One region of the Cytobacillus sp. FSL R7-0696 genome, then DNA from elsewhere that is predicted to be linked to it. Evidence: riboswitches for the same ligand, from Rfam matches in the RefSeq annotation. Region 1 holds a riboswitch; each other region holds the start of a gene.

Region 1 (7,389 bases):
ATTGAAATAAACTTTGTCCATCGCTTATTTCCCCCTCGAACCCAGCTAACTCCTGCGCTAATGACTGAATGGAATCATAATCCTTTTGCCACTCAGACTCCTCACTATAAATATCAGTGACATTCCAAGTTTCTTCTACGGGAATCTCTTTTCGACTAGAATAGGCCGTCATAATTTTTAACACTCCTTAAATAGTTCATTTTTTTGCTCATATGCGTTATATTAACTAAATATATTCTATTTCGCCATTCTTAAACCTTTTTATAGTAATTAATAATGGAAAAAAGGAAAGGAGATCCAATCATGGCTATTACATTACCTCATATCGAGGATGCGAATCAAACTAATTATCTCCCACCTCAAGGTGAGATTCAACCGTTTGAATCTGAAGAAGAATACGAAACTAAGTTAAAAGAATGGAAGCTGCCTGCCAAGAAAGCGTTTTGGTTTAAACAAAAAACCCATCAACGCAAAGTAGAAATTGTCGGCTATCAAGCATACGGTGAAGAAGATGATCATTACACCATTGTAATCAAGTTCCAAGATGGAAAACTAAGTTGCATTCATCCCGCTTATTTAAAAGAAATGCAAGCGGGCAACTTTGGTAAAGAAGCTTTTGATGCTGCTGGACAACCGAACACCGCACAAATAGAAGAAAAACAGGCCGACGAAAAAACAAAAGAGCAAGCGCCAACACCGCCGAAAACCACAGCTACAAAAACAAAAACAAAGAAAAAAGAAGCAGCTAAAAAAATCCAACTTCCTGAAGATAAGGTGGCTTTCTCAGCAATTGTGAAGCAATTTGCGCTAAGCTATAATCATTTCACTGAGGACCATGATGAAGTCATTGTGCTCGATGAGGTTGTAATTCATCAAGACGATCCTTTACCTATTGGACTAGCTTGGTGCAGTCACTCTAAAACATTAAAAAAACAAGAATTAGCTATCGGAAACAAACTTTCCTTTAATGGCAAAATCGTCAAAAAGAAATTACCAAAAGCCCAAGACGATGTCGATGAAGAGCATAAAGTAGAAGAAGCAGTTCCTTATAAAATAAACAATCCTTCAAAAATTGAAAAACAATAACAAACAGAGTGAGGCCATTCCTCACTCTGTTTTGTTCTACTTTAAGATACGCAAGTAATCTTTCGTAACAAATGGGTACTGATTCGACAAATAGTTCCTCAGCCATCATTCATGTTTGTAGTTAAAATATATCTATTTAACTGCGAATACGTTTTTATCTATTTAGCTTGTTTAAAATGTCTTCCTGTTTTGAATCCTAACCTCTTTACACATCATCGAGTTTTGTGATAATAATCAAGTTTATTCAAGGTTTACGCAAAGAATGAGCGACCGTGACTTCCTCAATACAACTTTTAGAACTTCCTTTAGACAAAAAAAGCACCTCTACTAAAATATAGAGATGCTTTCGTATCGAATTAGAATTGAGCAGCAGCTTTAGCTACGTTTTGTAATCCTTCTTCAATAATATCTTGTGTACGATCTGGGTATTGGTTATGTCCTTCAATCACAACTTCTGAAGGAGAAGTAATGCCCCAAAGGCTGATAATTGTTTTTACTAAGTTAACTGCCATTTCGCCAGCAGCCATACCTTCTAGTGAATAATCAGAACCTCTAGCGTTTAAAAGCATCACTTTCTTGTCGCCAGCAAATCCTACTGGACCTTCAGCAGTATATTTAAACATTTTACCTGCTTGAGCTAAGTAAGAAACATAGCTGATCAATGGAGCTGGTACAGTTGAATTCCAAAGTGGGAATGCGAAAACGATTTTATCAGCATCAAAGAACTGATTTAAATACTTCTCAACTAACGCCGCACCCTTTTCTTCTGCAGCAGTTAATTCCAACCCTTGGTTCTTTTTAAAAGTACCATTGATTGCATCATTACCATAGTAAGGCATGTTTTCTTCAAAAAGATTCAATTCCGTAATATCATCTGATGGATTTGATTCTTTATATGATTGTAAAAATGCATGATACATTTTTACAGAAATTCCAGCTTCAACTGGACGATCACTTGCGTTTACAAATAGAACTTTTGCCATTATGTGAAGACCTCCGAATGTCGTAATAATTTATCCGAAATACACTAAAATGAAATATCTCGAACCAAAAGTAATTTTAGTATATTAATAGTATCTTGTCAATGGAATAAGTTCTCTTTAACTACACTTATGATATTTTTTAGGTCTAAAGGAATAATTGAAGTAAATCTCGAGCTGACTTTTCTGGATTTTTAGATTTACTAATTGCTGAGACAACAGAAACACCTGCTAACCCTCGATTTTTAAGCATTTTTATGTTTTCTAGTTGAATACCACCAATAGCGACAGCAGGAATATCAATCGCTGCAATGATTTCCTCGAGCATACCTGGTGCTAATAAATCAGCATCAGATTTAGAAATTGTCGGAAACACCGAACCTATTCCAACATAATTTGCTCCTTGTTCTTGAGCAAGTTTCGCTTCTTCTACATTAGATACAGAGATACCAACTACCATATCATCAGGAACAATCTTTCTAACGACAGCACATGGCAGATCATCTTGTCCCACATGCACACCTGCTGCACCTACCGCTAAAGCGATGTCTACTCTATCATTAATAATCAGTGGAATATCCAATGGCTTTAATATAGATTGTAATGTTTTCGCCTTTTCATAAAAGGGTTGACCATCCGCTGTCTTCTCTCTTAATTGAACGATGGTCACACCACCTTTTACACCACTTCGAACAATATCATATAATTCATTGTTTGCTATTTTATCATCTGTGACTAAATATAAACGGTAATCCATTAGTTTTGCCTCACTCCTTCTAGCCAAGTGGCTGCATTCATTGTACTAATCGTATCCATTAGCTTCACTCGAAATGAACCTAACCCTTCACCGGCATGTAAGCTCTTTGCTGCGATTTCCCCTGCTAGACTCATAGTAGCCATACCAATAACAGCCCCGTCAAACCAATTTTCTGAAACAGCAGCAGCAGTTGCTACTAATGAAGCTGTCATGCAGCCAGTTCCAGTTACCTTCGTCAAAAGGGAATCTCCATTATCAATCACAACGAATTGCCTACCATCTGTAATGACGTCTTCTTTCCCACTAATAACAATGAGACAGTTTAGAACTTCGGCTGCCTCCTTTGCAAGTGCTTCAGGTGCCATTTCAATTGCCCCTGCATCAACACCACGCGTTTTTGTATTCTTACCAATAAGAGCTGAAATTTCAGAAGCATTGCTACGAATAATGGACACTTTTATTGTGCTAATTAACTCCTTTGCCTTATTTGTGCGATAAGTGGTTGCACCAACACCCACTGGATCAAATATTACTGGAATCCCTTTTTGATTGGCTGTTTGTCCAGCTTTAATCATCGCCGCAAACATTGCATCATTAATAGTACCAAAATTAATTACGAGCCCATCTGCCATCATAGCCATTTCTTCTACTTCTAAGAGTTGGGTGGCCATAACAGGTGAACCGCCCATTGCTAGGGTCACATTGGCACAATCATTAATAGTTACTGTATTTGTTAAATGATGAATGAGTGGGGTTTGTTCTTGTAACTGCTGAAAGACTCTCTCAACTGCTTCACTTGAAATCGCCATTATCTTTCCTCCATCTTTGCTTTGTTGTATAACTCATAAAAATGATTTGTCGGACCATGCCCATGACCGAGTGCTAGGCTATGCTCAATCGCTATGGAAATATAATTTTTCGCAGACTGTATGGCCTCAATAAGTTCTTCCCCTTTTGCTAACCCGGCAGCAATGGCAGATGAGAGAGTGCAACCTGTACCATGGGTGTTTTTTGTCTCTACTCTTCTACCATTAAACCAGTTGAAACTTTGACCATCCCATAATAAGTCATTCGGTTCTCCTTCTAAATGTCCACCTTTTAATAAGACGGCTTTTGGCCCTAATTCATATAACTTTTTACAAGCTTGCTCCATGTCTTCAACCGTGCGAATCGTCATACCCGAAAGTACTTCAGCCTCAGGAATGTTTGGCGTAATTACAGTCGCAAGTGGTAACATCTTCGCTTTTAATGCCTCAATAGCTTGTTCCTTTAAAAGATGATGTCCACCTTTCGAAACCATAACAGGATCTAACACAATCACTTTTGGACTATAATGATTTAAACGGTCTGCGACGATTTTTACAGTCTCACTAGATGACAACATCCCGATTTTGACAGCATCAACTTGGATATCATCAAACACAGCTTCTATTTGGTCTTTTATAATATTGATTTCAATATCCTGTACCGATCGTACCTCTACTGTATTTTGAGCGGTAATCGCCGTAATGACAGACATGCCGAACACACCATTGGCGGAAAAAGTTTTAAGATCTGCTTGAATCCCAGCTCCTCCTCCTGAATCAGAACCTGCGATCGTTAATGCTGTTTTCATTGATGTAACCTCCAATAGCTTTATTCTTTATTAATACTCTTAATAAACCATATCCTAAAATTGCTCCAGTAAACGAGCTCACCATAAATGCTGGTAGAAATCCGAAAAGGGTGGCTTCTTGTCCTAAAAGTAATGTACTAATCGGATAAGTCGCTACTGCCCCTATCATTCCTGTTCCAACGACTTCACCTAGTGCTGAGAAGCCAATTTTTTTCGTTTTTTGATAAAGGAACCCTGCAAGTAATGCGCCAATCATACTCCCGGGGTAGGCAAAAACACTTCCTGTCCCCATCATATTTCTCAATGTAGATGAAAGAAACGCTTGACTAACGGCATACCATGGTCCAAGAAGTACAGCAGATAATACATTCGCCAAGTGCTGAATCGGAAAAATTTTCGCTATTCCAATCGGAATAAAAATGAGACTACTCGACACAGTAGTGATGGCTGCAATCGTTGCCGTCATCGTCATTTTTTGGATTTTATTCATAGACCTTTCCTCCTTTCGATAAAAATAAAAAAGCCGCTAGTTTGTATAAGCGGCTTTGGTCATCATGATATGTATGACGTCACTCGCTTCCCTACGCTAGTATTAACTAGATCAGGTTCAAAGGGTTCATCTCAGCCAAGTATTTGGCACCCCTAGCATTTATTCATATATAAAAAAAATCCTCTACTTCCAAAAGGAAGCGAGGACGACTACATCGACACACTTCCCTCCACTGGTACAAACCAGATCAGGTTCAAAGGGTTTTGAACGGCATTCAATCTCAGCCTCTATGTGAAGGCACCCCCAGTGAAAACTTATAATATATGATGTCAATATAACATGAAATGATAGAAATGAAAATAAAAAACATGGGATAGAAACGATGTTGCGACATAAAACGTTATGATATGATATTTATATAACATTCGGGAGGACAGTCTATGGAAGATAAGAGTATTGTACTTATTGGGTTTATGGGGGTCGGAAAGACATCCATAGGAACGGAATTAGCAAAGAAATTACAGTGGGGTTTAATCGACACGGATGAACGTATTGAACAACAGTTCAAGATGTCAACTTCAAAAATTTTCCTTGATCATGGTGAAGAAGTTTTTCGAAAAGCTGAAAGCGAGTTGATTGAACAACTATCTGCCGAAGAAAAACAGATTCTTTCATTAGGCGGCGGTGCCTTTTTAAACAGTAAGAACCGCGAAATATGTTTACAAAACAGTACCGTTGTCCTTATCGAGCTCTCATGGGAAAAGTGGCTTGACCGATACCCATTGATTAAAGATACAAGACCGAAATTAAATGGTCTTTCTACTGATGAAATGTATCATCTATACAAAGAAAGACAAGCTCATTATCAACCATATCATCTAAAAATCAATGTTGACGGGAAAACAGCTGAAGAAGCTGCTGAATTGATTATTAGTGGGATAAGATAAAGCTAGTGATGATTATGGTTATGGTTCATTAGGATGTTTCTTCTACTATCTAAGTATTTCGCATTATCCTAAACGAATTTATGAAAGCCGGGCACTCCCTTGCTCGGCTTTCATTTGTGTTTGGTTCTTAATAAATTGCTAAATAACTCCTTTTTGCGGGGCGTTTATCTCTGGTTTTCTTTCCGAGGGACTTACTAAACCCTTTTGCGGGGCGCTCATCTCTGATTTTCTTTACGAGTGATTTGCTAATCCCTTTTGCGGGGCGCTCATCTCTGGTTTACCTTCTGAGGGACTTGCTAAACCCTTTTGCGGAGCGCTCATCTTTAGTTTCCCTTCTGAGGGACTTGCTAATCCCTTTTGCGGAGCGCTCATCTTTAGTTTCCTTTCTGAGGGACTTGCTAACCCTTTTTGCGGGGCGCTCATCTCTGGTTTTCTTTCCGAGGGACTTACTAACCCCTTTTGCGGAGCGCTCATCTTTAGTTTCCTTTCTGAGGGACTTGCTAAACCCTTTTGCGGGGCGCTCATCTCTGGTTTTCTTTCTGAGGGATCTGCTAAACCCTTTTGCGAGGCGCTCATCTTTAGTTTCCTTTCTGAGGGACTTGCTAAACCCTTTTGCGAGGCGCTCATCTCTGTTTCTCCTTCCGAGTGACTTACTAATCCCTTTTGCGGGGCGCTCATCTCTGGTTTCTTTCCTGAGTGACTCGCTAAACCCTTTTGCGGGGCGCTCATCTCTGATTCTCCTTTTGAGTGACTTGCTAAACCCTTTTGCGGGGCGCTCATTTCTGGTTTTCTTTCTGAGTGACTTGCTAAACCCTTTTGCGAGGCGCTCATTTCTGGTTTTCTTTCTGAGTGACTTACTAATCCCTTTTGCGGGGCGCTCATCTCTGTTTGTCCTTCCGAGTGACTTGCTAAACCCTTTTGCGAGGCGCTCTTCTCTGATTCTCCTATTGAGTGACTTACTATCCCCTTTTTTGCGATGTCATATAAATTTTTTTGTGCACAAAGTCCTTTGTTCAACTTATAACTGCTTACTAGTAGATTGAACCCATCAGAATACCGATCAATCTATACGGTACTGTTACTTCACTTCATTACTAAATAATTCAACTATTTCTTCTTTTTTAAAACCCATTAATGATAATAAAAATAATTTCCACCACCATTAAGTGTATATTTCTCTTGTAAGAATCGTTGTATTGCGGAACTACTGATTGCTCCTCCACACCAATCATAAATCGCCGTCTTTGTTACTTTTTCTGATGGAAAAAGAATAATAAAGTCATTGATTGCTTCACTTAATGCATCATAAGATGAAATATTCCTCCTACATTTTGAGCAATGAAATTTGCGCAAACTCGCTCGCCTCATCTGCCCACTGCACTCTCGACAAACCACTCCTTTTACCAAATCCTCCGTACAATAATCGATTTTTCTAGCATAATTCTTTTCTTCTTTATGATGACTCAAAAAAGTGTGAACAATTTTTGTATGAAATGGAGAGTGTTGAATGTCTA
Region 2 (7,389 bases), 200 kb from region 1:
ACCTAAGGCGTAATCCATGACTTCTGTTTCACCTGTTTTTTCATCTTTGACAAATTGTTTGCCAGCCATTGCGAGAACCTCACCTGTTTGTGGGTTCATCGCTGAAACGAAGCCACGATCTAAAAAGTAATTACTTCCCCTCAGACTTCGAACATGCTTTTCAATAATTTTTTCTACCTCTTGTTGGAATTCGATGTCAGTTGTTAAGACAAGGTCTTTTCCTGCTTGTCCTTCTCTTACCACATCTTGCTTTGTTACTTCACCTGTTTTATCTGTGTAATTTTTCATGATTTTCTTTTGCCCTTGTAAAACAGACTCGTATTGCAATTCTAAATAACTCTTGCCGACACGATCATTACGACTATAACCTTTAGATTGATAATATTCGAGCATTTCACTAGGTAAGCCCTCTTTTGAACTTGAAACATTTCCAAGTACAGAACTTAATGTCACTTCGCCGTCTTCGTCTTTCAAAGCATTATAACGTTCCCAGTCTACCGTTGTATCAATGCCAGGTAATAGATGAAGATTCTCACTAACAAGAGCAAATTCATCTTCATTGACATTTTTGTTCTTTATAAAATGAGGTGTCAACATTCGACTACTTGCCATTTCTCGAAATATCGCTAAAACTTCTAGTTCATCCTTCTTAAAAGCATTCAGTTCTTCTTCTGTTATTCGTTCCCGCGTTCGTTTATATATTTCGTCATCTACTTCTTTTGATGACATATCACTTGCTAGCAATTTATCTTTTTCTTTATCCGATACTTTTTCTGCTGCTTCATTCGGATACTTTATTATCCAAAAGTCTTGTTTATCTCTTTCAGTAATCGCCTTCAAGTCTTCTTCCGTGTCTTTTTTAATCATCTTCGCTAAAAGCTCTGATGTCTGAATCATTTCTTCTTGTGTTGTAGATTGGGAGCGAGTATAACTTATGGCTAATTGGGGTTTATTCCCTACAACCAGTCTTCCTTTACTATCATAGATCTGCCCCCTAGGTGCCGTGCTTGCTACTGGCACCTCCACTTCCCGTTCAATCTCTTTTTTATAATTCTCTCCGTAAACAATTTGAACAATACCTAAGCGGAAGATTAGAATCGAAAAGAGTATAAATACTGCAAAAAACATTAAATTAATCCGAAAAACCATTTTTTTATTTCTTTTTTTTCTTCTCTGTTCTCCCGCCATCATCAACACAACCAATCATCAAAGTATGAATGTTCTTAATTATTACTATATGTAACTATTATATTTCACAAATATGTTATCTATTAAAATTAGATTAATAATATAAACTATCTTACAACAAATATCCAATTTTTTCAATTGTTATGAAGAAATATTTGATAAAAAAAGATCAATTTTACACTTTCAGTAACATTTCTCTAAAGACGATAGATGGTGAACAAATCAGGTATCCACTCGACTGCCTTTTAAGTGATGATTGTTCTTCATTTTTTATTAGCTAAATAAAAAAATCGATTGTTAACCAACCGATTTTTTCATTTGACTCATTTTAAGTTTTTGACGATATACTGTTGGCTCATATAACATGAATACTCCAATTAACCCAATAATCGCAAAGCTTAAAGGAATATAAAGTCCATATTGATAAGCGGTTATAACGTCAAAATTAGCAAAATGGTCCAATACTTTTCCAAAAATTGCTGGCAGCAACACTGCGCTAAGAAAGCCTCCCGTATTAGCGAAACCGGAAATAAGCCCCACTTCCTTTATATGAAAGGACTGTCTAACAACTGTAAAGGTTAGAGCACTGGCACCATTTGCATAACCTATGATTACGAATAAAAGAATGAATAATAAATATGGTGGCTCTCCACCCATCAATACTAAAGTGATCCAAGCAGAAACCGACAGCATCTGCACAATGACATACGGTGCTTTGACTCTGTCAAAAAAAGTAGATAGATAGGTTGTTAATGGTGCTCCGATAATGGCACCAAATAAGCCGTACATAATTACTTCACTTGCACTTGATCGTGATAAACCGTAAATGTCCATACCATAGGGAACTGCCCAAGAGCCAATAAAGCCGATATATGTGCCCACTACACCAAAGTGACAAAGGAATGTCGCCCAAGCTTGGCGATTGACAAGTAATCTTCTTATGATGACTAATAACGGTTCATTTGTTTCTTTTTGATTTTTTTCTTCTTCCATTTGAAATTTCTTCTTAGGATATTTTATTAAAACAACATAAAGCCCCATACCAAGGGTGAATATTACAATGCCAACAATTAAAAATGGAAGTCGCCACCCTAATAGAGAAATGGTCGAACTAAAAGGAACTGTTGCTAATAAGAATCCTAAACTTCCGGTCATTCCGGCAAATCCCACTAGCATCGAAAACTCCTGCTGCTTGAACCAAATGCTCAATACAAGAACTAAATTGACCCATATAGTAGCATCGCCAATTCCACATAATAACCTAGCAAAGATGAGCATATAACTATTATCTACCGAACTATACAGGATGGTACCTAGCCCGTTTAGCAGTGTTCCAGCGACTAGAAATACATTGGGACCAAATCTATCAGAGAATAATCCGATGGGAATTTGCAATCCAGCATAAGCAAAAAATTGAATACTCGTTATCAGCCCAATCGTTGCTGCAGTTAAATGAAATTCTTCCATTAATTGATCAGTAATTAAACCAGGTGCTGTTCTTTGACTAACCATAAATAAATAGGCTAAAAGTAAAACACCAAATACAACCCATCTGTACTTACTTTGTTGTTTATTCATTTTTAAAACGCCTTCCTCAATTTAACATTCGTCTCTCATTATACGCTTATTGTCATTATATATATATAGGAAGTTTATATGTCTATGAGGGTGGAGAAGTAGAAGTCATTTCTATTGACTAGATGAGTAGTTTTTGAAGTCCGAACTTCTTTTTAGGAAAATCCGATACGGCAAATTGTCTTTATTCCATAAACAAACCTGATACTACAACGATTATAAAGGGTATGATGTTAACAGAATTGAGTTAGTATGAACTAACCTTATTCTGTTAACACTATTCCTGCTTTCATTTATGAAGTTTTATGCATATGTTTTATCACTTAGCCACTTTTCTTGGGTATAAGCCATTTCCCAAAAAGCTAATTCATATTGACAGCTAATGGTAAATGCCATTTTCATTTTTTCTTTTTCTGTTTCAGATGCCATTTCAGCAAGCCGATCAAGATGATGAATTTGTTCCAGTACAAGTTTAACAAACCATTCTCCACCGTATGTATCAATCCAGGTACGATAGATTTCTTCTTTTGGTTTTGCCCCTTTAAAGCTCTGCCCAATATCATAATAAATCCAATAACACGGAAGCAAACTAGCGATGACCTCGCCAACTGTGCCTGTCTCTGCTACACGATATAAATGGGATGTATATGCATAGGCAGTAGGAGCGGGTTTAAACTGGTTTAACTCTTCTTCAGAAACTTTTAATACCTCCATAAATTTGTTATGTAACCCTAGTTCAGCTTCATAGGTACCTTGCGCATGCGAGGCCATTCTTGAGGTCATATATAAATTCTCTGCTTTAGAAGCAGCGATTGCTTGCACACGAGCAAAATGTGATAAATAGTAAGAATCTTGTAACACATAAAAGCGGAAACACTCAATTGGTAAATCTCCCTTAGCAATTCCTTTAACGAAAGGGTGTTCAAAATTCGCTTCCCATATATCATGTACTTCTTTCCTTAACGATTGTGTAAACGTTTCTTTTGTTGTCATCATTTCTACCTCTTCTCTTTTTTTTATCGAGCATAAAAAATCCAGAAAAGCGAAAAACCACTTCCTATAAGAAAGTGGTTACTGTATACATTATTCATTTAGTTATAGTTATAATGTTAACTAAATTTATATACGCCACTTCCCTACGCTGGTATCAACCAGATCAGGTTCTAAGAGTCTTAAAGTTATTACACTTTAATCTCAGCCTTTTAAAGGCACCCCTAGTGGATTTATTCAATTATGCTTTCAAAGTTATGTTATCATCTTATCAATAAATGTCAACCTAAATGGAAACTGCAAGTTTAGTAAATAAGCAATGTCGAGCTTCTCTTTCAGTAACCATTATGAAACAAGTTGGATGAATGCTTCAACTGACGTAATACCGCGGCTTAAATTGGCATTGACTCAAGGATGGATAACACCAAATATTCTCCAAGCATTTAAACTCTCTGCCGTTAGACCAGACCCTTCCCCCTTTTCGTTCGGTGAAGTTTTTCTTTATAATGAAAGCTTTCGACTTTTTATCAGCGTAAAATATGTTTATACTAGAATTATGATTTTGGATAAAGAATGGGTGAATACTACTTGGAAACACATATTTTTTCAAAGGGAGAAGAAATCGCCAACGCGATCGTACACGGAATTGGTGCGCTATTAAGTATTGCGGCTCTGGTCATTTTAACTGTTTTCTCATCCTTATATGGAACAGCTTGGCATATTGTCAGCTTTGTTCTTTTTGGTACAACGATGGTTATTTTATATTTCTCATCAACTTTGCTACATAGTTTACCTGCTGGAAAAGCAAAGGATGTATTTGAGATTCTCGATCATTCTTCCATTTACTTTTTTATTGCTGGAACGTTCACACCGTTTCTATTTATAACAGTTAAAGGACCCTTAGGATGGACTTTATTTGGTCTTGTTTGGGGGCTAGCGATTGCTGGTACGGTTTTCAAATGTTTTTTTGTTAAAAAGTTTTTAGTCTTCTCGACATTACTATATGTTTTGATGGGCTGGCTAATTATATTTGCCTGGGAGCCCTTGGTTACACACTTACCCAAACAAGGAATGATTTTCCTCATTATCGGTGGCGTACTATACACTGCTGGTTCAATATTTTATGTATGGAGAGGATTTAAGTACCATCACGCATTGTGGCATGTTTTTATTCTCGCTGGTTCGATTATGCATTTTTTTGCTGTTCTCTCGCTTCTACCATGATCAAAATTTACTTCTTTATAAATGATCTGCAGATGGCTACTCTCACCGCCTGCAGATTTATTAATATCCGTTTGTTGAGTTTTTATGACAATACGTGTTTAATCTAAAAAAACTACTACTTATAATAACTTCATTACTTCATAGCGAAAACTCACTTTTTTATACCCTTGTTTGCGATACATATCCTTTGGCGTGTCATTGCTGTCGGCTACAAGTATAACCCTATGATTGCTAAATCGTTTCATTACTTCATATTGCAAACTTGCAGCAATCCCCTTTAATCGGTGAGCTGGTAACACACCTACATTATCAATTTCAGCTGTACACGTACACTTATTAAAAAATACTTGTAATGAACCTGCTGGCACACCATGATCATATGCGAGTAACTGTAACGTATCTTTTGCATTATAATGATAGGAATGCATGCTTCTATTAAGATTCACATATTCCTCACCATAATCTTGATCAAAGTTTCTCTGCAATAGTAGATATTCTCGTAAATTATCATTTGTCACTTCCTCAACCACGATTTCGTTCTTTCTATCTTTATAGATAAATTGAAGAGGTTTAATTTCATATAACTCCTGACACCCGATCGTATAAAATTGTTGATAAAGGTATAATAAAACATCCTCTTGAATCATTTCGTCTGCTGGTAAATAAAACTTCAAATGTTCTTGTTTATGCTCTTTCTGATAGTCTTCTAAATACCTCTGTGCCAGTTGAAATACTTGCAAACTAGGATTTATTTTAAATTGAATAAAGTTTGCATCATATTTAAAATAGAACTGTTTTGTGCCATAGTGTTCAAAGTTGGCTTTCTCTGCTATTAAATTACCATCATCGTGTATATCTCTGAAACTAACCATTAATAAACCCACCCTCTTACTAAATTTTTGGGTAATAGTAAGACAAAATATTAAAAGAATAACTGATTTGAACTCCAAAATAACATGTCTATATTAACAATTATAGCTTCTTTTATACTTATCCTAATAAGATTTTTATGCAAAAGACAAAATGACTCTCACTCAGAAAGCGAGAGTCATTCTACTTTAATCATTTAGCATTAATAAAATATTAGAGAAACATTCCCACCCCTGGACCAAACGGAATACCAAGTAAACCAAATAATACAAGCAAGATGACCCATGTAAAAAGGAAGGCGATTGAGTATGGTAACATCATTGAAATTAATGTCCCTAAGCCTGCCTTTTTATCATATTCTTTCATATAGGCAAGAATAATTAATATATACGGATTCAAAGGAGTTATGACATTAGTAGAAGAATCAGCAATTCTATAGGCTACTTGTACAAAAGCCGGGTTAAAACCTAATAACATAAACATTGGGACAAAGATTGGTGCTTGCAGCGCCCATTGTGCAGAGCCACTAAATATTAATAAATTTAATCCCGCTGTAAAAAATACAAATAGAATAATAACAAACCAACCAGTCAAATTTAATGAGGTAAGTAAATCCGCTCCTCTTACTGCAATTAAAGTCCCTAAATTACTCCAGTTAAAATAAGCAATAAATTGAGAAGCTGCGAAAATCAACACAATATAACCGGACATATCTTTCATTGCTGAACCCATAAACTTTGGTATGTCAGTAGATTTTTGAATCTTCTTAACAGTTACCCCATATGCGGTACCCATTACAATAAAGAATAATAGTATGATCGGAATAATTCCACTTAAAAATGTTGAAGGTATAATACCACCTTCTTCATTCCTTAAAGGCGAATTTGGCCAAAAAAGTGCTGTGAATAACACAATTAAATAAATTACACCTGCTAGGACACTATTTTTTAAAGCCTTTGACTCTAATTGAGTAACTGGTTCAAACTCTTTCTTTAATTCTCCATCATATTTTCCTAACCTTGGTTCTATAATTCTCTCAGTTATCAAGCCACCGATAAGTGTTAAAATAACGACAGAAACTGACATAAAATACCAATTATCAACAGGCGATACTGATATACTAGGGTCTACTGCTTTAGCAGCTTCAGAAGTAATACCTGCTAATAGTGCATCTGTTCCACCAACAATAATATTAGCCGTAAAACCTGCTCCTACCCCAGCAAAACCTGCAGCTAAACCCGCTAACGGGTGTCTTCCCACTGTGTAAAATATCATTGCGGCTAAAGGAGGTATTAAGACAAATGCAGCATCGGAAGCAATATTACCTAAAATTCCAACAAAAAAAACTGCATAAGTGACTAATGATTTTGGCGTACTTAACATGGTTTTTTTAATCGCAGCTTCAAGTAGTCCAACTTTATCAGCAAGACCTACTCCTAACATCATAGCTAGTACTAAACCTAGCGGAGCAAAGCCAGTAAAGTTACTGAGCATTTCAGTTAAAATAAACTGAATTCCTTCACCTGATAGTAAACTTTTAAT
Region 3 (7,389 bases), 2.6 Mb from region 1:
GGACAGTATAATTCAACAAGAAGGGGATATTTAATACATGACGAATTAAACCTATATAGCTAAATTTGGAGGTAATCTATGAACCCTATTTTAAATCAAGTTGGTACTGTGTTTATTCCCGTAAGCAACATTGAAGAAGCTCGTAAATGGTATTGTGACATATTAGGTTTATCAGCAGATGGTGAAATATTATTTGGTCATTTGTATATAATACCTATGAACGGAACAGGAATTGTATTAGATAGCAAGATTTATTCAGAGGATAATATTTTCAAAACTCCACCTTTTCATTTGAATACTAATAATATAGAACAAGCATATGAGTATATGAAGGGTAAGAATGTCGAATTGACAACAGAAATTGAGCATAACCAATGGTTTAATTTCAAAGACCCTGATGGGAACCATTTAATGGTTTGCAAATGTTAAAACTGTTGCAGTTAGCATTCGCGGCATAAGGCACATTGAAATGATCAATCTTTTTTATAAAAAATTCATATAAATTTAAAAGTATTACGCCATTTAGATTCAATCTTTTTTCAAAATGGCGTTTTTGTATTTGTTAGTAACGGCGTTTAGGAATAAAATTAGTGGGGGGATGTCTGTGCAAACAAAACAAAGTGAAAAAGTAATCAATTCAATTGAAAAATCATTTAAAAAACAAGTCCAAAAAAACAAAAATTTAAAGAGTGCATTTTTACTTGTTCATTCTGAAAAGAAAGGTATCCATTTAAATATCGCAGAAGGGTCAATGAATCCAAAACAGCCAGCATATATGGCAAGCGTAGGAAAAATATTCACGTCAGTTTTGGTTAGTATTTTATATGAAAACGGTCAATTATCATTCGAAGACGGTATTACCAAATATTTAGATCGAGAATTAGTCAAACACCTTCATGTTTATCAAGGTAAAGATTATACGAATGACATTAAAATTAAACATCTACTAAATCAAACGTCTGGTTTGTATGATAATTTCCGTCCATTACTTGAAAGGCTTCTGGATGATCCAAACTTTACCATAACCCCACAAGAGGCAATTACTTGGGCAAAAACACATCAAAAACCTCATTTCCCTCCAGGTAACGGCTTTAAATATACTGATACAAACTATCATCTATTAGGCTTAATCATAGAAAAAATAACAGGAATATCTTTTCATGTAGCTATGAAACAATATATTTATCAGCCCCTCAGTATGATGAATTCATCTGTGTTACACTATTCTAATCCATTAGACAAAGATACCCAACATTTAGCAGACTTTTATATTAATAAAAACAACCTAACTAATCACAAAGGATACGCAGGTCTCGACTATGCAGGCGGTGGAGTAGTATCTACTGGAGAAGATATGTTGAAATTTATGAAAGCGTTAGTATCCTATCAATTATTGAAAAAGGAAACGCTTGAGAAAATGATGAATGATAAAGCAAAGTATGGGGTAGGAATTGAGTATGGGTATGGAATTATGCAGTTTAAATCAGTTCCACTACTCATGCCGAAAATATTTAATGTCTGGGGACATGCAGGTGCCACAGGAGCCTATTTATTTTATCACCCTAAGATGGATACCTATTTAATTGGTACTTTTAATGACTTTTCTTATGAAAGAAAAGGTGTCAAATTTATGTTAATGAAAGTAATAAACCAATTGAGTAAAATTAAATGAAAGAAATGCGACTTCTTATATTCAGTTAAAGGGCACGTTTGTGGAGTAACACAGGCAGAAAATGATCAAACTCTTTTATAAAAAACAACCTTAAAATTGGTATAGAAGAATCCATTTTGATTAATCTTTCTTCAAAATGAATTCTTCTTTTTTACCGTAAAATAAGGATTTACGAAGTGTTTTTGCTCAAGCTCTATTTCAAACTACACATACAATATTCCGTTTTGTGTAAAAATAACACATTAAATGAGAGAGATGTGCGAGGATTTTATACATATTTTCATTCATTTTTTATAAAGAACAATTCGTGCTTTATCACTGTTTGTTGGCATGTATATTTCATGGCTAACAAAAGCGCAAACGAAAAGCCAGTTCCCACAAGGGTTCTAGCTTTTTGGAATTCCCGATAAATGAGACGTTATGTTTACTAGAATGTATGGGCGCTGTATATTTCTTTGTCAAGAAAGGTTTGTATTGCAAGGTGTATTATTACATGAGGTTCGCTTTACTGCTCTTTTTTAAATGAACAAAAGTATAATAATGAAGATAATTGAATGTTCGAAAATGAGATACTTTCTAATTTGTTGAACGATTTATAAATCCAATAGTTAAAGCATTTCTTTGTAATAAGGAATGCTTTTTTATATTTGTCTAAAATTCAAAGATTATAACAACAAATTAATAATGATTAGGAACAAAAAAATATTGTGAAACGATAAATTTTATATTAAAATCAAATAGAAATAAATAAGTGAGGTGCTTTTTATGAAACGTGGTTCAACACTCTTTTTAAAAATAGCCGTTTTCTTTATTGGTACTCCCGTTTTTTCCTTGGGTATAATTGGGTTGATTTGGTTACCTAATAATCCGGCAAATCCAGATTATGCCTATATGTTATATCCCATTGTAATCGGAATGTATTTATCGGCAATTCCCTTTTACATTGCACTTTATAAAGCTTTTAAGCTTTTAAGTTATATTGACAAGAATCAAGCTTTTTCGCAAATTTCCGTAAAAGCTTTGAAGCATATAAAACTCTGTGCAACCATATTCAGTATCTTATATGTGGCAATTTTGCCATTCGTTTTTATGTTAGCTCAAGTAGACGATGCCCCAGGTGGTGCAATAATCGGAATGGTCCCTATCTTTGCTTCGATGGTAATTGCAGTATTCGCTGCAGTTCTGGAAAGGCTTTTACAAGAAGCGATAAATATAAAATCAGAAAATGATTTAACGGTCTGAGGTGAAGGAATTGGCGATTATAATTAATATCGATGTGATGTTGGCGAAAAGGAAAATGAGCGTCACAGAACTTTCGGAGAGGGTTGGAATCACGATGGCTAATCTTTCTATTTTGAAAAATGGAAAGGCAAAAGCGATTCGGTTATCCACTTTAGAATCCATTTGTAAGGCTTTGGAATGTCAGCCAGGCGACATATTGGAGTACAAAAGCGACGAAGAACTCAAGAATAATAAAGTATAGAAAATAAATTTATTCCATAATCGGGGTAGCGTCAGGAAAATGCGATTTTACAACGTTAAGAAATTACAATATTAAAAAGCCCAATTTCTACAGCATTAAAATTTCTGTTATTTCGATTGAGAGGAATCATGAAGAGGCACTCTTATATCGGCATAAAGGGGAATTCAAATGAGCTAATGATGTGTATCATTAGCTCATTTCGTTTGCGTTTCCTTTATATTCGATATTAATAAAATTTCTCCTATCACACTCAATCTACTTCGTGATATAAACTATCGAGTCGGTTGCCAACTTCCTGCAGATTCGGCGTTGTATAAATCATGGTCTTCTTCGGATCATCATGGCCGGCCAGAAAATAGAAGAGATGATGGAGGTTTGCCTAGCTGCTTTTGACGCTTTCATTTTGGAAGTATTGTGAAGAGTCGATTGCATGGTTATCTTACTGAATATCATGGCGATGTACATGCCACCCTGATTCCTCAGTTCCATCATCGTGCGAAAATCTCCCAAAAAGTTATCTTAAAAAAAGGCCCTGAGTTTCCCCCAGAGCCTTTAGATGATTAATATGCTTTTTTCAGAAGGACCTTATTGGCTGTTGTGTAAAGCATGACAACGACTAAGGCACATACGATAAAGGTAGGTAGCATATATGTTCCGTTATATACGAGTGAGTAAAGTGCGACAGGTTGATCTGCCGGAGCATAGGCACCAAATAGGATAATGCCTGATAAATAATGGCATAAAAAGCGTAAGAAACTTCCTAAGAAAACGCCACTAATAACATACATGTTTGCTTTGCCAAATTGGCCGTCTTGATAATTTTGTACAACTTTTTTCATATAGATGCCTGCGAGTCCGACAACAGCAAAGGCTACGAAATAGTCAATGATCCATGAGGCGAAATGAAAAGGAACAGCTCCTGTTAAGATTTGTAGTCCTCCTAATAATAAGCCCGTTAAGACGCCACCTTTAATACCCCAACGAAAGGCCATTAAGAAAACCGGTACCATAGCAAGTGAGATGGACCCACCTTGTGGCCAAAATCTCCCCATCAGTAAGCCCGATAAGAAATCAAGTAATAATGCCAAAGCTGCAAATATAGCAATTTCCACCATAAAAAGTGTTTTATTTTGTTTCATGTTTTTCCTCCTTCTCCGAAAAGAGAAGCGAACGAGTAAACCTGTATTACTTTTTTATGAAAAAAAGCAATACATAGGCGGTGATGGATGCCTAGTATTGCTCATATCCAAAACCACGATCCCTACGCTAGCATTATCTAACAGGTTCTTAGGGTCAGAACGAACTCGCTCACTCTCAGCCATATTAGGCTCCCCTTGTGGAAATATTAAATTTATCCTCGGTTAGAATATACTATGACTTTCATCATAATTCAAGAATCTTTTTTTTGGTAAGAGAAAAACAGATTATTTGTGAAACTTATTCCCGAGTTAGTCGTAAAAATAAACGAGGAGTGATTTACATGAAGAAGGTTTTTGAAGTGAACCATCAGGGAGATCATATACTAGTTGAGAATTACTGGATTAATGGTGAAAAGCTATATGTAAATGGCGAATTACAGGATGAAAATTTAGGACTTGCTATAAGAGGAGATTTGGAAGGAAAGTTAGAAGATTCAAGTCGAATTAAAGTAACTATTGGTGGTTTTTTAACTATTAACTGCAAAATATTTCTTGAGAATCGTTTGATTTTCTCTTCTATATAAAGAATAGAAACCTAGGGGGTAGATGGAATGGTCGGGTCAATGGATCCTGATAGGTTTATAGATCATTGGTTAAGAGAAGATTTTAAAACAATTTATGAAGCAACTTCAAAAGTGTTTCAAGGAATGGTTTCATTATCGGCATTTATTGAGATGAGCGCAGCTTTTAATGAAGGTGTGCGTAGTTATCATCTTACGTCACGGACGGATGTCTTAGGCATTGGTCAGTTCGTATGGGTAGATAACTCAAAAGCAAAAGCAGTTGTGGTTGGTTTCGATGATAAATATACAATTGTCAGTTTCTATTTGAAACCCTACTTTGTCTTTCCAGAAACAGATAAGATTTATACAAAGAATGAATACATTATGCCAGTGATGGATGATTGGTTTGTTTTCTGGGGTGGCACAAATGAATTTATTAATTACCATTACGTATATGAACATCAAAGGTACGCGTATGATCTATTAAAGGTGAAGGATGGCTCTACATATAATGGTAGACCTGAAAAAAATGAGAGTTATTACGCATTTGCAGAGGAAGTTATCGCCCCTCAAAATGGCAAAGTAATAAAAGTGGTTGATGGTCTCGATGATAATATTCCAGGGCAGATGGATGAAGAACACCCCCCAGGCAACTATATTGTGATAGAGCATGCGCATAAGGAATATAGTATGATTGCTCATTTTAAAAAAGACAGTATCATTGTCCAAGAAGGAGAGGAAGTTCTTCAAAAACAATTACTTGGCAAATGTGGGAACTCGGGTAACTCTTCTGAAGCGCATATCCATTTTCAAATCATGGATTCAGAAGATCTTCATAAAGGAAAATCAGTTCGCATTCGTTTTAAAAATGGTGTAGAACCGATTCAAGGAGAAATCGTAACAAATCATTTAACAAAATATCTTAATCGATTCGAAGAGAAGTTCGACAAGGTTGAAAATACGATGACAATAGCAGACTATGTTTTTGCCGTTCCCAGAGCAATTATCCAGCTTTTTAAATAGAGAAATACAGTTAAATGGAGGTCGCTTGTGCAGGCCTCCTTGCCCGCAATTCAATCAACCATTTATTTAAATCGCAAAAAAAGTGGTTTGATAATGCTCTTTTCGTAAGTCTCAGTGCGGTTTTTTAACGTATCAACTAATAACTGGATACTGTGATTCAAGTTCGTTCCTTTGATCAACACATAAGAGAAGGAATGTTTTTCTTAAAGCCTTCCAGCTTCTACAGGCCGTATGTCAACTCATCTTTTATAGTTACCTCGGAAAATAAGGAGCGTCTAAGCTACTTTTTACATTCCTCTTTATACCTTGTGTAGAGCTGATGAACGTCGATTTGACGCTAATTTGATGTAATTCAATCAGGTGCCTTTTTCATGCCCTACTCTTGGTCATATAAATCCTCTATCGAATGAAAATGCCTTTCCATATGTGGGTGAACAGAAGGTCAATAAGCAATCTTCTGCAAAGGGGGCCTGAACAACTCTTTCGCATAGGTTTGCCCTTCCACAAGCCGATGTCTACTTCTTAGGGTGCCTGCCACTATCAATTACTTATTCGGTATTGCCAATTGTTACATGATAAGATAATTGATCATGAGTTGCTTGTAATTGTGCGATAACGCTTGGCAAAATACCTTTACCAATCTTAAAGCTAGGACCCGATTCGTATAAACCCTAAGGCAACTTGTTTTTTTCATATAATTATAGAACCTCTCCACACTCAAAACTGAATAAGTGTTAAACAAAAGTAGAATAAGCTCTAGGTAATGATCATTCTAAACGTAGTCATATGAAACTAAATAAACGTGCGCCGATTGAATATCGACACACGTTCACTGTTCAGCTTTTTATGTTGTCTACTTGACAGGGACAAGACAAAAGATTGCGTTTTTTAAACTAACTTCATGGCTAAAGAATCAACATTCTTATTTAGCCATGCTAACTGCTTTGTTGTCAGCCTAGCAATTTTTAAATATTCTTTTGGTAACTTTCCATATGGTTCGTAAAAATTACTGACAGCTAGCTGAAAGAAATACAGATACGGCATATGGAACAAATCGTACTTAGTCAAGGTAAACCATTTTGAATAGTTATCTATATAACGTTTAAAAGCATTAGATTCAATTTTTCCACTCTTAGCAACAGGGTCCGCATAAGCGAAAGACATCATTACTTCCCAACATGCAGGTAAATGACAGGCGTCTGTCCAATCAATTGTATACAATTTTGTTTCCTTACATATGATTTGAGAAGTATAATAATCTCCATGCGAATTAGTACATGTAAACTTAGAATAATCAAACGTATAGTTATTAATTGTATCTAGATACTCTAATCGGTTAATAATATCTTTCATAGTTGTCGTATCGTTTGACTGTTGTGCTTTTTTAAAAGTCCTGAGGTAGGATTTTTTTGCCTTAATAATTTGACCGTTAGTAAACAATTCTTTATTAATCATTCCTGTTTTTAATTTGGGGGTTTGAGATAATACATGTTGAATTTTTCCTAAATT

Evidence for each region. Region 1 has a riboswitch for thiamine pyrophosphate ahead of thiW (energy coupling factor transporter S component ThiW). Riboswitches for the same ligand answer to the same signal wherever they lie in the genome.
Region 2: linked by a shared signal. The riboswitch ahead of tenA (thiaminase II) and the one ahead of thiW (energy coupling factor transporter S component ThiW) in region 1 are both predicted to bind thiamine pyrophosphate.
Region 3: linked by a shared signal. The riboswitch ahead of thiT (energy-coupled thiamine transporter ThiT) and the one ahead of thiW (energy coupling factor transporter S component ThiW) in region 1 are both predicted to bind thiamine pyrophosphate.

What each region holds. Positions count from the first base shown of each region.
Region 1 covers NZ_JBBOWA010000001.1:3,992,224-3,999,612, reverse strand. The annotation lists gene pepF (oligoendopeptidase F) at 1-172, opposite strand, end outside; gene MKX29_RS20460 (hypothetical protein) at 304-1,086, shown strand; gene MKX29_RS20455 (FMN-dependent NADH-azoreductase) at 1,443-2,069, opposite strand; gene thiE (thiamine phosphate synthase) at 2,215-2,823, opposite strand; gene thiM (hydroxyethylthiazole kinase) at 2,823-3,632, opposite strand; gene thiD (bifunctional hydroxymethylpyrimidine kinase/phosphomethylpyrimidine kinase) at 3,632-4,438, opposite strand; gene thiW (energy coupling factor transporter S component ThiW) at 4,407-4,928, opposite strand; TPP riboswitch at 5,000-5,092, opposite strand; TPP riboswitch at 5,136-5,243, opposite strand; gene MKX29_RS20430 (shikimate kinase) at 5,369-5,875, shown strand; gene MKX29_RS20425 (hypothetical protein) at 6,107-6,892, opposite strand; gene MKX29_RS20420 (nuclease-related domain-containing protein) at 7,007-7,389, opposite strand, start outside.
Region 2 covers NZ_JBBOWA010000001.1:3,787,751-3,795,139, reverse strand. The annotation lists gene MKX29_RS19505 (peptidoglycan D,D-transpeptidase FtsI family protein) at 1-1,188, opposite strand, end outside; gene MKX29_RS19500 (MFS transporter) at 1,486-2,766, opposite strand; gene tenA (thiaminase II) at 3,067-3,756, opposite strand; TPP riboswitch at 3,880-3,989, opposite strand; gene trhA (PAQR family membrane homeostasis protein TrhA) at 4,342-4,977, shown strand; gene MKX29_RS19485 (GNAT family N-acetyltransferase) at 5,097-5,849, opposite strand; gene MKX29_RS19480 (AbgT family transporter) at 6,061-7,389, opposite strand, start outside.
Region 3 covers NZ_JBBOWA010000001.1:1,368,972-1,376,360, reverse strand. The annotation lists gene MKX29_RS07200 (VOC family protein) at 79-429, shown strand; gene MKX29_RS07195 (serine hydrolase domain-containing protein) at 605-1,672, shown strand; gene MKX29_RS07190 (DUF2975 domain-containing protein) at 2,438-2,914, shown strand; gene MKX29_RS07185 (helix-turn-helix domain-containing protein) at 2,925-3,155, shown strand; gene thiT (energy-coupled thiamine transporter ThiT) at 3,716-4,294, opposite strand; TPP riboswitch at 4,396-4,500, opposite strand; gene MKX29_RS07175 (hypothetical protein) at 4,636-4,878, shown strand; gene MKX29_RS07170 (M23 family metallopeptidase) at 4,906-5,880, shown strand; gene MKX29_RS07165 (phosphotransferase) at 6,769-7,389, opposite strand, start outside.